One region of the Cedecea sp. genome, then DNA from elsewhere that is predicted to be linked to it. Evidence: predicted binding sites of a transcription regulator. Region 1 holds the regulator's gene; each other region holds the start of a gene.
The links. The regulator sigma-54, encoded in region 1, starts transcription at its own class of promoters, with help from an activator protein. The targets are predictions, from matches to a motif close to GTTGGCACANNTTTCGCTNT.
Positions count from the first base shown of each region.

Region 1 (4,358 bases):
AGCAATCACGGCCGCAAGTGCCTGCTCTTCTTCCGGGCCTGTTACTTCAATCTCAATATGGCCGCCCTTGGCGGAGTCCAGCATCAGTAGCGCGATTACGCTGCTGGCTTCTGCCTCGGTGCCTGCTTCGTTTCGCAGCATCACTTCTGCATCAAAACTCTGTACCAGCTCAAACAGTTTCATGGCCGGACGAGCGTGCATGCCCAGTTTGTTGGTTATCTCAACGGTCTGCTTTACGGTCATGTTTTACGTTTTTCCAGCGTGCGGTGACGGGACTGGACGTTCTTGCCGCGTGAACGGAAGTAGTCGGCCAGTTGCTCAGCAATATAAACCGAACGGTGCTTACCCCCGGTACAGCCAATCGCCACGGTCAGGTAGCTACGGTTGTTGGTTTCCAGCATGGGTAACCATAACTCAAGATAGCTGCGAGTCTGGTAGATAAAATTGTGTACTTCTGTGTGCCGGTCGAGGAAGGCGGCAACCGGGCGATCCAGACCTGTCATTGGGCGCAATTTGGGATCCCAGTGCGGGTTTGGCAGAAAGCGTACATCGAAGACGTAATCGGCATCGATAGGAATACCGTGTTTGAACCCGAAGGATTCGAACACCATCGTCAATTCACGCTCGCGTTTGCCCAGCAGACGAGTACGCAGCATTTCAGCCAGCTCATGTACCGACATTTCTGAGGTATCTATGATCAAGTCCGCGCGGGACTTCAGCGGCTCGAGCAGATCGCTTTCTTCGTCAATCGCGCTTTCCAGCGAAAGATTTTTGCTGGAGAGCGGGTGAAGGCGTCGTGTATCGCTATAGCGACGAATTAACGTGTTACGATCGGCATCGAGGAACAATAATTGCGGCGAGAAAGCATCCGGCAGATTGTCCATCGCCTGCTCGAAGATTTCCGGTGACTCCGGCATATTGCGCACGTCAATGCTAACCGCTGCGGAAATCTGTCGATCGGCAAGCGTTTTCGCCAGCTCAGGTAACAGAACCACCGGCAGATTATCTACGCAGTAGAATCCCATATCTTCCAGTGCGCGCAAGGCTACAGACTTCCCTGAACCTGAGCGGCCGCTGACAATCATCAGCACCATATAATCATTCCCCCGATTTATCTGTCTGCGACATCAAACGCGACGATTATTCGTTTTCGCTGCTGTTATCGACTTCTGTTTCAGTAATTATCTGGTAGAGCTCTTCGTCGCTGTTGGCAGCGCGCAGGCGACGGCAAATGGTTTTATCCGCCAGACGTTTCGCCACCAGGGACAGCGTGTGGAGGTGGGTCTTTGTCTGGTCAGCGGGCACCAGTAACGCAAATAACAAATCGACGGGCTGATTGTCGATGGCGTCAAAAGCGATGGGCGTTTCCAGTTGGATAAAGACGCCAACGGCGCGCAGCGTATCTTCCTCAAGCTTACCGTGGGGAATGGCGATGCCGTTACCAATACCGGTACTGCCCATGCGTTCGCGGGTGAGTACGGCTTCGAAAACGACCTGTGGCGGCAGGCCAAGCTGTTTGGCTGCCAGTTCGCTGATAATTTCCAGCGCACGTTTTTTACTCTGGCAGTGGACGCCACTGCGAGTACATTCCTGGTTAAGGACATTGCTCAGTTGTAGAGCGGAATCGTTGTTCATCATAAGTTCACCTAAGCACTTTTTGTGCAAACGGCCCGCTACTTAAGCAGCGGGCCGGCCATATGCACATCGGATGCCCGGATTATCAGTGTTGTTTTAGTTTATCTTTGTGTTTCGTTAACTGTCGGGCCAGTTTATCAATCAGACCGTCAATCGCGGCATACATGTCCTGGCCTTCGGCGCTGGCATGCAGTTCTCCACCGTTCACATGCAGCGTAGCATCCGCTGTATGGGTAACTTTTTCCACCTTTAATACAATATAGACCTGGTTGATTCTTTCGAAGTACTGCTCCAGTTTGGCAAATTTCGAGTTTAAAAATTCACGTAGTGCATCCGTGATCTCGACGTTTTGTCCTGTAATGTTGAGCTGCATAGTGTCTTCCTTATCGGTGAAGTCACACCAGCTGCTTGCGCTGGTTTGACGGTGGAATGGATAAAGACTCTCGGTACTTCGCAACTGTGCGGCGTGCCACCATAATACCTTGATCCGACAGCATTGAGGTTAACTTACTGTCGCTCAGCGGTTTGGCTGGGTTTTCCGCAGCAATTAACTTCTTCACCAGGGCCCGAATTGCCGTGGAGGAGGCTTCGCCGCCGCCCTCGGTATTGACGTGACTGGAGAAGAAATACTTCAATTCAAAAATGCCGCGCGGGCTATGCAAATATTTTTGAGTGGTCACCCTTGAGATGGTCGACTCATGCATATCCACCGCCTGAGCAATATCTGCCAGCACCATCGGCTTCATATGCTCTTCACCGTGCTCGAAGAAAGCCTGCTGCTGTTCGACGATGCACCGGCTAACGCGCAATAACGTATCATTGCGGCTTTCCAGACTTTTAATCAACCATTTCGCTTCCTGCAGGTTACTGCGAATAAACTGCGAGTCGCTGTCATTGCGCGTATTGCCACTCATTGCCGCGTATTGTTGGTTGATTTTGAGGCGAGGAATGCTGTCAGCGTTAAGCTCTACGGTCCAGCGTGCCAGGTGTTTGCGAACCAGTACATCAGGGATGACATATTCAGGCTCGCCGGTTTGAATCGACTGGCCGGGGCGTGGGTCGAGGGACTGAATCAGGCACATGGCCTCTTTCAGGGCGTCCTCTTTGATGCGCGTGACCCGCATTAGCGAACGGAAATCATGATTCGCCAGCAGATCTAAGTGATCGCTAACGATAAGCCTGGCCTCCGCCAGCCAGGGCGTTTCTTTGGCGTATTGAGAAAGCTGGATGAGCAGGCAGTCACGTAAATCTCTTGCTGCGACCCCGACAGGATCGAAGCGTTGAATACGTTTAAGCACGGCTTCGACTTCATCAAGACTGACATCGTCGTGGCCAAGGCTCTCCAGTATATCTTCCAGCGGGACGGTGAGGTACCCGGTTTCATCAACCGCATCGACTATTGAGGTCGCAATAGCGGCATCCGTGTCGGAAAACGGCGTGAGCTCAACCTGCCACATCAGATAGTCCTGAAGAGACTGGGTTGTTTCACCCTGGTAGATAGGAAGTTCGTCGTCGAGGTAGTCGGTACCTGTTCCGGAAGGTGTTCCGGCGGTGTAGATTTCATCCCAGCTGGCATCGAGCGGCAGCTCATCGGGCATCTCTTTCTGCTCGAGGGCTTCACGGGTATCCATGGCTTCGCTCTCAGGCATTTCCTGAGTGTCAATCTCATCATGCAGGTCGGTTTGCTCAAGCAATGGATTGCTGTCCAGTGCCTGCTGGAGTTCTTGCTGAAGCTCTAACGTCGAGAGCTGCAACAGGCGGATAGCCTGCTGTAGCTGGGGCGTCATAGCAAGTTGTTGGCTAAGCCGTAATTGCAAACCTTGCTTCATGTTCAGAGCAAACTTCCTCAAATAAGTCGTGTAAGACTTCCCACCCTATCAGAGTCTGAACTCTTCGCCCAGATAGACTCGCTTAACTTGCTCGTCTTCAAGGATTTCTTCCGGCGTACCGTGGGCAATCAGATGCCCCTGGCTAACGATATAGGCGCGTTCACAGACGGCCAGCGTTTCGCGGACGTTATGGTCGGTAATCAACACGCCGAGGCCGCTGTCGCGCAGGTGCTCAATGATGCGTTTGATATCAATAACAGAAATCGGATCAACCCCGGCAAAGGGTTCATCCAGCAAAATGAATTTTGGGTTAGCTGCCAGCGCACGTGCGATTTCAACACGGCGGCGCTCCCCGCCGGACAGAGACTGCCCGAGGTTATTGCGCAAGTGCGAGATATGAAATTCTTCCATCAGCTCGTTAGCGCGGTCTTCTCGCTGCTCCGAGGTCAGATCATCGCGGATCTGCAACACCGCCATGAGGTTATCAAACACGCTCAGGCGCCGGAAAATTGATGCCTCTTGCGGCAGGTAGCCTATGCCGCGGCGGGCACGAGCATGCAGAGGAAGCAGACTGATGTCTTCTTCATCAATGATGATATTCCCCGCATCACGAGGCACGATGCCAACCACCATGTAAAAGGTGGTGGTTTTACCGGCACCGTTCGGCCCAAGTAGCCCAACGATTTCACCTGACTTAACGGTCAGGCTGACGTCTTCGACTACGCGGCGGCCTTTGTATGCCTTGGCCAGGTTTTTCGCAATTAAAGTTGCCATAACGAATTAGTTACTCTTTTTCTGTGCCGGTTGCTGGCCGTTTTTGTTCTGCAACTGAGACGGCACCAGTATGGTGGTGACGCGTTTGCCTTTCTCACTAAACGCCTGCATTTTTTGCTC
Region 1 covers NZ_DASYBS010000021.1:70,983-75,340, reverse strand. The annotation lists gene npr (PTS phosphocarrier protein NPr) at 1-243, opposite strand, end outside; gene rapZ (RNase adapter RapZ) at 240-1,094, opposite strand; gene ptsN (PTS IIA-like nitrogen regulatory protein PtsN) at 1,141-1,638, opposite strand; gene hpf (ribosome hibernation promoting factor) at 1,721-2,008, opposite strand; gene rpoN (RNA polymerase factor sigma-54) at 2,031-3,464, opposite strand; gene lptB (LPS export ABC transporter ATP-binding protein) at 3,513-4,238, opposite strand; gene lptA (lipopolysaccharide ABC transporter substrate-binding protein LptA) at 4,245-4,358, opposite strand, start outside.

Region 2 (4,358 bases), on a different contig from region 1:
CGTCAGGCGAGACTGCAGGCGGCCGCTGACTTCTGCGGGGAGTAATGAAGGCATCAGATGGCTGGCGTTATCCACCAGCACGACCTCTTTGCCTGCGCGACAGAAGTCCATCGCCAGCTCGCTGCCGATCAGCCCGCCGCCGAGGATCATCACGCGCCGGGCGTCCCGCAGCCGGGTTTCACAGGCCTGGTATTCCTGCTGGCTGTTGAGCGTCAGCATTAGCTCTTTACCGGGGACAGGCGGCAAAAGGGCGGAGGAGCCGGTCGCCAGCACCAGTTTGTCGTAGTGCCATTGCTGTTCGCCGCATTTCACCCGCTTGTTTTTCGGGTCGATACTGCTGACCCAGCTGTTGGCGTGTAGCGTCAGGTTGAACTGCTCTGCAAACGCGCCGGCCTGCTGGCGGGTCATCGCTTCGGCACGCTGATTTAAGCTCATCACGTGGCTCAGATCCGGTTTGTTGTACTCGTCGGCGCTGTCGGCGGCAATCAGCCGGATAGGCACCTCGGCGCTGTGTTTACGAATATTTTTCACCAACTGGCGGGCGGCAAAGCCTGAGCCGATAATCACGATGCCGTTGTTCATTTGGCCTCCGTTGCCAGCTCATCAAAAACATCTTTCCCCAGCGAACATTCAGGGCACAGGAAGCTGTCCGGCACTTCGCTCCACGGCGTACCTGGCTCAACGGCCTGCATCGGTTCGCCCAAAGCTGGATCGTAAATCCACTGGCAAACGCTGCACTGCATGCAGGGGCCGAGGTTGGCGCTATTCGATTTTGCTTCTTCGACCGTCGGAGCGGCGGTGGTTGCAGCCTGAGCCACCGGCAGCGGGGAGAGCGCCCACTGGCGGGCAATTTCGCGCCCATGTTCGCGGCACAGCGCCAATGCGTTGCCGTCCGGGCGCCATTTCGCCTTCAGGCTGAGGGACATTTCAAAGCCAGCGTCCTGCAGGCGGGTAGAAAGGCGGTCTACCGCGCCGCCGCTCCAGCCGTGGGAGCCGAAGGCGCTGGCGCGTTTGTTGCGAAAGCGCAGCCCGGTTATCTCTTCCACCAGCCCGGCGATTTTCGGCATCATCACGTTGTTCATGGTGGAGGTGCCGACCAGCACGCCTTTGGAACGGAATACATTGGTCAGAATTTCGTTTTTATCGCTGCGGGCCACGTTGAAGATTTTCACCGCCACGCGCGGATCAACTTCGTGAATGCCCTGGGCAATGGCGTCCGCCATCATGCGGGTGTTGTTCGACATGGTGTCGTAGAACAGCGTGATGCGGTCTTCCTGATAATCCGCCGCCCATTTCAGGTACAGCTCAACGATTTGGGTTGGGTTTTCGCGCCAGACCACGCCGTGGGAGGTGGCAATCATATCCACAGGCAGGTTAAAGCCGAGGATCTCGGTAATTTTCGGCGTCACCAGGCGGCTAAACGGCGTCAGGATGTTGGCGTAGTAGCGCTGGCACTGTTCGAACAGTTCGGTCTGGTCCACTTCGTCGTTAAACAAGTGTTCGTCGCAGTAGTGCTGGCCGAAGGCGTCGTTGCTGAATAGCACCGCGTCGCCGGTTATGTAGGTCATCATGCTGTCCGGCCAGTGCAGCATTGGCGTTTCGACGAAGATAAGCTGCTTGCCGTTGCCGATATCCAGGCTGTCGCCGGTTTTCACCACCTTAAAGTTCCACTCCGGGTGATGGTGGTGGCCGTTAATCGAATCTATGCCGTTTGCCGTGCAGTAGATTGGCGTGTTCGGGATGCGCGACATTAGCTCGGTCAACGCCCCGGCGTGGTCTTCTTCCGCATGGTTGATAATGATGTAGTCGAGCGTGTTAAGGTCAATTTCACGCTCAAGGTTTTGCACAAACTCGCGGCTGAACTTATGGTCGACGGTGTCGATCAGGACCGTTTTTTCTTCACGAATGAGATAGCTGTTATAGCTGCTGCCGCGCAGCGTTTTGTATTCGGTACCGTGAAAATCACGCACTTCCCAGTCACGTTGCCCAACCCACTGGATGTTGTTTTTAACCTGAATAGCCATTGAGAACCTCATTGATGTCATAGCGTTACGTGCTTCAATGACTGTTCTATAGCGAGTATCGTGCCAACTTTTTAATGCATTGATTTTTAATGTTTTATTATTTTGTGTATTCTTTTTAGTGTCATAATGACACTGCTATGTATTGTCATAATGACTCTGTTATTTGTCATTTTGACTACTCAGGCGTAAGCTGAACGCTCCCGTCTTACCGGAGCCTCGTCATGAGCCTGTCGATGTCTTCTCTCGCTGCCATTGCAGTCGAACTGCAGAGCGGCATCAGCCATTCTGACCGCTTTTCTCGCGTCATCCGCACGCTGCGAAAGCTGCTCGGCGGCGATGCCACGGCGCTGCTGCGCTACGAGTCGCGCCATTTTTACCCGCTGGCGATAGATGGCCTGGCTGTCGATGTGCTGGGGCGGCGCTTTGCCGTTGACGCTCACCCCAGACTTGAAGCCATCGCCCGCGCCGGTGACGTAGTGCGTTTTCCGGCCGACAGCGAGCTGCCCGACCCGTACGACGGCCTTATTCCCGAACATGAAGACCTCAAAGTCCATGCCTGCCTCGGGCTGCCGCTGTTTGCCGACCAGAGTCTTATCGGGGCGCTGACCGTTGACGGCATGGATCCTCACCAGTTCGACGGCTTCAGCGATGAGGAACTCAGGCTGATTGGCGTACTGGCCTCCGGGGCGCTGAACAACGCTCTGCTGCTTGAACAGCTTGAGAAGCAAACGCCGGAAGGCACGGTGCAGCCCGCCATTGCCCGCGGTGGGGGGGGGGAGATGATTGGCCGCTCGCCGGGCATCATCCAGTTGAAAAAAGAGATCGAGATTGTTGCTGCCTCGGATCTCAACGTGCTGATCACCGGCGAGACGGGCGTCGGGAAAGAGCTGGTGGCGCGGGCGATTCATGCTGGATCGGCCAGGGCGGCGAGCCCGCTGGTCTACCTTAACTGCGCCGCGCTGCCGGAAAGCGTGGCGGAGAGCGAGCTGTTTGGCCATGTGAAAGGCGCGTTCACCGGTGCAATCCATCACCGCACCGGCAAGTTTGAAATGGCGGACAACGGCACGCTGTTCCTCGATGAGATAGGTGAGCTGCCACTGGCGCTGCAGGCCAAGCTGCTGCGCGTGCTGCAGTACGGCGATATTCAGCGGGTGGGCGATGACCGCAGCCAGCGGGTGGATGTACGGGTGCTGGCTGCCACTAACCGCGATCTGCGCCAGCAGGTGGTTGCCGGGGCGTTTCGCGCAGACTTGTTCCACCGCTTGAGCGTCTTTCCTCTGCACGTGCCGCCGCTGAGGGAGCGGGGAAGCGACATTGCGCTGCTGGCCGGGTTTTTCTGCGAGCAAAGCCGCGCGAAAATGGGGCTCAGGCGGGTGGTACTGAGCGAGGCGGCTCGCGTTCAGCTTACGCAGTATGGCTGGCCGGGGAACATCCGCGAGCTGGAGCATGCCATTTACCGCGCCATTGTCCTGGCGCGTGCTGGTCATCCGCAGGGAGAACTTGTCCTGCTGCCCCAGCACTTCCAGCTTTCCGGCCAGGCGGATGCGGTATTCCACGAGCCGCAAACCTCAACTTTAACGCCTCCTTCTGCCAGCCTGCGCGACGCTACCGATGCGTTTCAGCGCGCCAGGATTATTGACGCGCTTGAGGATAATGGCAAAAACTGGGCGGCAAGCGCCCGGCAGCTTGGGGTCGATGTGGCAAACCTGCACCGGCTGGCAAAGCGGCTGGGGGTGAAGTAACCCTGTAAGCCTTTACGGCAGGGTGTCAGGTTGCTGTCGGCTTGATGTCGTGTCGCTGTCGTGTTGAAGTTGCGTGGGCCAGGCCATAGTCAGGGCGGGTTAAATCATTCGAGGATCTCCAGCCATGAGTAACAACATTAAAGCGTTGCGTTTATCCCGCGCCTGGTCACAGGAACAGCTTGCCGAGCTCTCTTCCCTGAGCGTCAGAACTATCCAGCGGACTGAGAACGGGGGGCAGGCAAGTCTGGAAACCATGAGCGCGATTGCGGCCGCGTTCGATCTCAACGTGACGGATTTGTACGACGATAATGAGCCGGACGCCGAGCCGGAGGATGCGCTCAATACGCGAATTATTGAGGCCAAAAGGCGTGTTGCCCGCGAATATCGGTACTACCGTTCAGTGCTGGTATGGGCCATCGTTTGCACCGGCCTGACGACTATAAATCTGCTAACGTCCCCGGGAAATTACTGGTTCCTGTGGCCGACGCTGATTTGGGGCGCGCTGCTGGTGATGGGCGGCCTGCGCCTGTTCCTGCTGAAGGGCTGGCTGGAAAAACGCCAGCAGCAGCGCCTGCAGCAGTTATTGCGTAAG
Region 2 covers NZ_DASYBS010000083.1:818-5,175, forward strand. The annotation lists gene norW (NADH:flavorubredoxin reductase NorW) at 1-582, opposite strand, end outside; gene norV (anaerobic nitric oxide reductase flavorubredoxin) at 579-2,024, opposite strand; gene norR (nitric oxide reductase transcriptional regulator NorR) at 2,246-3,766, shown strand; gene VGM55_RS12765 (2TM domain-containing protein) at 3,891-4,358, shown strand, end outside.
Region 2: norV (anaerobic nitric oxide reductase flavorubredoxin) is a predicted target of sigma-54. The motif match lies at 2,073-2,092, and genes of this name have one in related genera.

Region 3 (4,358 bases), on a different contig from region 1:
GGGTATGGCCGCCGCAAACCTCCATGATGCGCAACGGGCGGGTTGCCGTGTAGTCCAGCAGCGGGGCGCGTGCTTTCAGCGTCTCAATCAGCTGCATCACGCGGTCTGGATCGCGATATTCGTCGACATAGCGCATCAGCGATGCTCCTCGCCGTAGAGCAGGGCGCCGACGTCCGGCTCCACCTCGAACATATTTTGCAGGGCATCAAGCGTGTCGCGCGCTTCGGCTTCGTCAATAATGCTCATGGCGAAACCGACGTGAACCAAAACCCATTGCCCCACGGCGGCGTCGCCGACCAGGGTTAAATTCACGTCGCGCTGCACGCCGCAGACGTCCACTTTTGCGCTGCCGTCGGCCAGCCGCTCGACAATCTGGCCGGGAATGCCTATGCACATCGTTCCGCCTCCAGCCAGCTAAGCCACTCGTCCATTCCTTCCCCGCTGGTCGCGGAAACCAGAATAATTTTGATATCCGGATTAACCTCTCGGGCAAAGGCCAGGCATTTGTTTACGTCGAACTGCAGGTACGGCAGCAAATCGATTTTGTTCAGCAGCATCAAAGACGCTGCGGCGAACATATGTGGGTATTTCAGCGGCTTGTCTTCCCCTTCCGTCACCGACAGCACCGCGACCTTGTGGCGTTCCCCTAAATCAAAGCTCGCCGGACACACCAGGTTGCCGACGTTTTCGATAAACAGCACGCTGTCCTGCTCAAGCGGCAGGCGCAGCATAGCATCGCGGATCATTTGGGCATCAAGGTGGCAGCCTTTGCCGGTATTGACCTGAATGGCTGGCGTCCCGGTTTCACGGATGCGCGCCGCATCATTCACCGTTTGCTGATCGCCTTCGATAACCGCGCATGGCACTTTGGTATTCAGGCGTTTTAGCGTTTCGGTGAGCAGGGTGGTTTTGCCGGAGCCTGGGCTGGAAACCAGGTTCAGCACCAGCTGATTCTGGCTGGCGAAGCGTTCGCGGTTATGGGCGGCGAGCTGGTTGTTTTTATCCAGCACGTTCAACTCAATCTCCAGCATTTTGCGCTGCGTCATGCCCGGCGCGTGGGTGCCCGCCGCGCCGTGGCCGTAATGCAGGTCGCCCTGTTCGTCGGCGGTTGGGGCGAACTTCACGCCGGTTATCTTTTGCAGCGGGCGTGCCGCCGGAGCAAACGGGGCGCTGCGAAAGCCTGAATGAGGATTACGCTCGTCCCCTTCTATATACAGGTTGCCTTCACCGCAACCGCAAGTGCTACACATGAGCTATCTCCTGATCGATTTCCAGACGCTTAATCTGCATGCCGTCATCCGCCACGATGCGCAGGTTGCTGCCGCTGCAGTTTGGGCAGCACTTGACGCGTTGGGTTAGCAGGGTGACGAACCGCTGGCAGTCATGACACCAGCATTCGGCTTCCTGCTGGTGAATATGAAGTTCGCAGCCTTCCGCCAGCGTGCCGCGGCATACCAGGTCAAAGCAAAACTCCAGGGCGCTGGTTTCCACGCACGAGAAGGCGCCGACTTCCAGCCAGACGCCGGTTACGCGGCGGACGTTGTTCTGGCGGGCGTGGCTTTCGATAAGTTCGACTGCGCGCTGGCAAAGGGTGATTTCGTGCATGGGGCCTCCGGGGGTTAACTGGGGCAGGTAATGCAAAGACGGTGCCAGGCTTTTTTTTTGCCCCTCACCCCGGCCCTCTCCCCGAAGGGGCGAGGGGGAGTTCTTTAAAGGAAAGGGAATGATTTATCCCCTCTCCCTCCCAGGGTGAGGGTAAAAAAATCCCGTCACAAAAAGTCAAAGATGACGAAATGACATGTCATTCGGCACTATCCTGACGTTGATTTAACAAAAAAACATTTAAATACAGATAGTTAAAACTTTGGCACGAAATGTGCCTTACGGAGGGACAAGCACTAACAGAGTGAATAAAACATGAACATTTGGGAACTGAGCGAAAAAGCCGAGTATATCGCCGACAAGCACCAGCGCCTGCTTTCGCAGTGGCACCAGTACGGCAACACCTTGATTCAGGGGATCACCTTATCGAAAGCGAAGCTGCACCACGCCGTGGGCTGTAACCCGGACGAGAGTCTGCGTTTCTTTTTATTTGATCACTTCGTGATTCAGATAAACCTCGCCGAAGGCTTTAACAGCCACACCATCGAGTACGCCATTGAGCTGCGTGACGGTAGCGATAAGGTACTGATTGCAAAAGCAACAATTGATGATGACGGGCGTATTGATAACGCCATCAGCAACCGCGACCGCGCGAAAGTACTCGATCACTACCTGGAGCTAATCCGCCCGGTCTACGACAGCCTTTATCTGGCCGTGCAGCAAAACACCCCGCTGTCCATGACGCTGCTTCAGCAGTCCACCGTGGCATGAAGAGATCTGGGGTGTCGAGAACTGTCGAACCGGCAGCTTTTCGGCATATTTTCGTCAAAAATGACGATCGTCACCTGAGGAAGAGCTGGTGAACCGTTTTGTAATCGCTGACTCAAAATTGTGTATGGGCTGCCATACCTGCGAAGCGGCCTGCGCCGAGACGCACCGTCTGCATGGTCTGCAGTCCCTGCCGCGCCTGAAAGTCATGCGCAACCTGAATGAATCTGCGCCGCAGATGTGCCACCACTGCGAAGACGCACCCTGCGCCGGGGTTTGCCCGGTTAACGCTATTACCCGCGTGGACGGGGCCGTGCAGCTGAATGAGAGCCTGTGTGTAAGCTGCAAACTTTGCGGTATTGCCTGCCCGTTCGGCGCCATTGAATTTTCCGGTAGCCGTCCGCTGCATATTCCCGCCAACGTTAATAGCCCGAAAGCGCCGCCTGCACCTCCGGCGCCGGCTCGCGTTAGCCCGCTGCTCGACTGGGTTCCCGGCGTTCGCGCTATCGCGGTGAAATGCGATCTGTGCAGCTTTGATGAAAGCGGCCCGGCCTGCGTTCGCACCTGCCCGACCAAGGCGTTGCGGCTTATCGACAACAAAGACATCGCCCAGGCCAGCAAGCGTAAGCGCGAGCTGACGCTCGGTGCGACGCTCGGCGACCTGACCCTGTTTACCCAGCCAGAGGCGAGAAAATGAATGCTTTTCTACTGATTCACTGGGCGCTTTTGGGGTTTGTCGTTAGCGCCGTGTTAGCCGGAGTTCTGGCATTTTCTAAGCCGCTGAGCGGCTTTTTCGCCGGCGTTGGCGGCGCAATCAGCTCCGTGCTTTTGCTTGTCGCGGGCGTTCAGGCGCTGCTGGGCTTCAGCGGCGACACGCAAATCTGGCGCTGGCATTTTCAGCTCAACGCTTTTAACGGCGTCTGGCTGGTCACCGTGGCGCTCAGCGGCCTGTTTATCTCCCTGTTTAACTGTTCCTGGCACCGCCACCCTGCGATAAAAGCCAACGGCCTGCTGATTAACTTAATTCTCGCGGCAAGCGTTGCGGCGCTGGTTGCCGACAACTTTGTCACCCTGGTGGCGATGGCGGAAATCATCTCTCTGGCAGGTTACTTCCTGACCGGATGCCAGAAATCCGGGCAGCTGTGGTTTGTGCTTGGCCGGCTTGGTACGGTGCTACTGGTGATAGCCTGCTGGCTGCTGTGGCAGCGCTACGGCACGCTGGGTTACGGTGAGCTGCGTCCTCTTATTGCCGGTGCGCCGCTGCCGACATCGGTGCTGATCCTCGCGCTGCTCGGCTTTGGGCTGCTTGCCGGGATTATCCCGCTGCACGGCTGGGTGCCGCAGGCGCATGCGAATGCCTCTGCTCCGGCAGCCGCGCTGTTCTCCGCCGTGATATTGAAGATTGGCCTTTACGGCATCATGTGCTTCTCGCTTATCAGCAACGTGTTGCCGCTGTGGTGGGGCGTGTTGGTGGTGGTGGTCGGCATGATCACCGCGTTTATCGGCGGGCTTTACGCGCTGATGGAGCACAACATCAACCGCCTGCTGGCTTATCACTCCCTTGAAAACATCGGCATTATTTTACTGGGCCTGGGCTGCGGCCTGATCGGCATTGCGCTGAATGAACCGGTGCTGGTGGCGCTGGGCATGACCGGCGGCCTTTATCATCTGTTCAACCACAGCCTGTTTAAAACCACCCTGTTCCTCGGGGCTGGCGCGGTTTGGTTCCGTACCGGGCACCGCGACATCGAGAAACTGGGCGGGATCGGTAAACGCATGCCGGTTATCTCGCTGGCGATGCTGGTCGGGCTGATGGCGATGGCCGCGCTGCCGCCGCTGAACGGCTTTGCCGGGGAATGGGTTATCTATCAGTCGTTCTTCCGTCTCGGCAGCCTGCCGCTGTTTGTCGGCCGCTTTATCGGGCCGCTGCTGGCCGTTGGGCTGGCGATTACCGGTGCGCTGGCGGTGATGTGCATGGCGAAGGTTTA
Region 3 covers NZ_DASYBS010000138.1:30,406-34,763, forward strand. The annotation lists gene hypD (hydrogenase formation protein HypD) at 1-136, opposite strand, end outside; gene VGM55_RS21765 (HypC/HybG/HupF family hydrogenase formation chaperone) at 136-396, opposite strand; gene hypB (hydrogenase nickel incorporation protein HypB) at 387-1,250, opposite strand; gene hypA (hydrogenase maturation nickel metallochaperone HypA) at 1,243-1,605, opposite strand; gene hycA (formate hydrogenlyase regulator HycA) at 1,918-2,373, shown strand; gene VGM55_RS21785 (4Fe-4S dicluster domain-containing protein) at 2,462-3,067, shown strand; gene hycC (formate hydrogenlyase subunit 3) at 3,064-4,358, shown strand, end outside.
Region 3: hypA (hydrogenase maturation nickel metallochaperone HypA) is a predicted target of sigma-54. The motif match lies at 1,635-1,654, and genes of this name have one in related genera.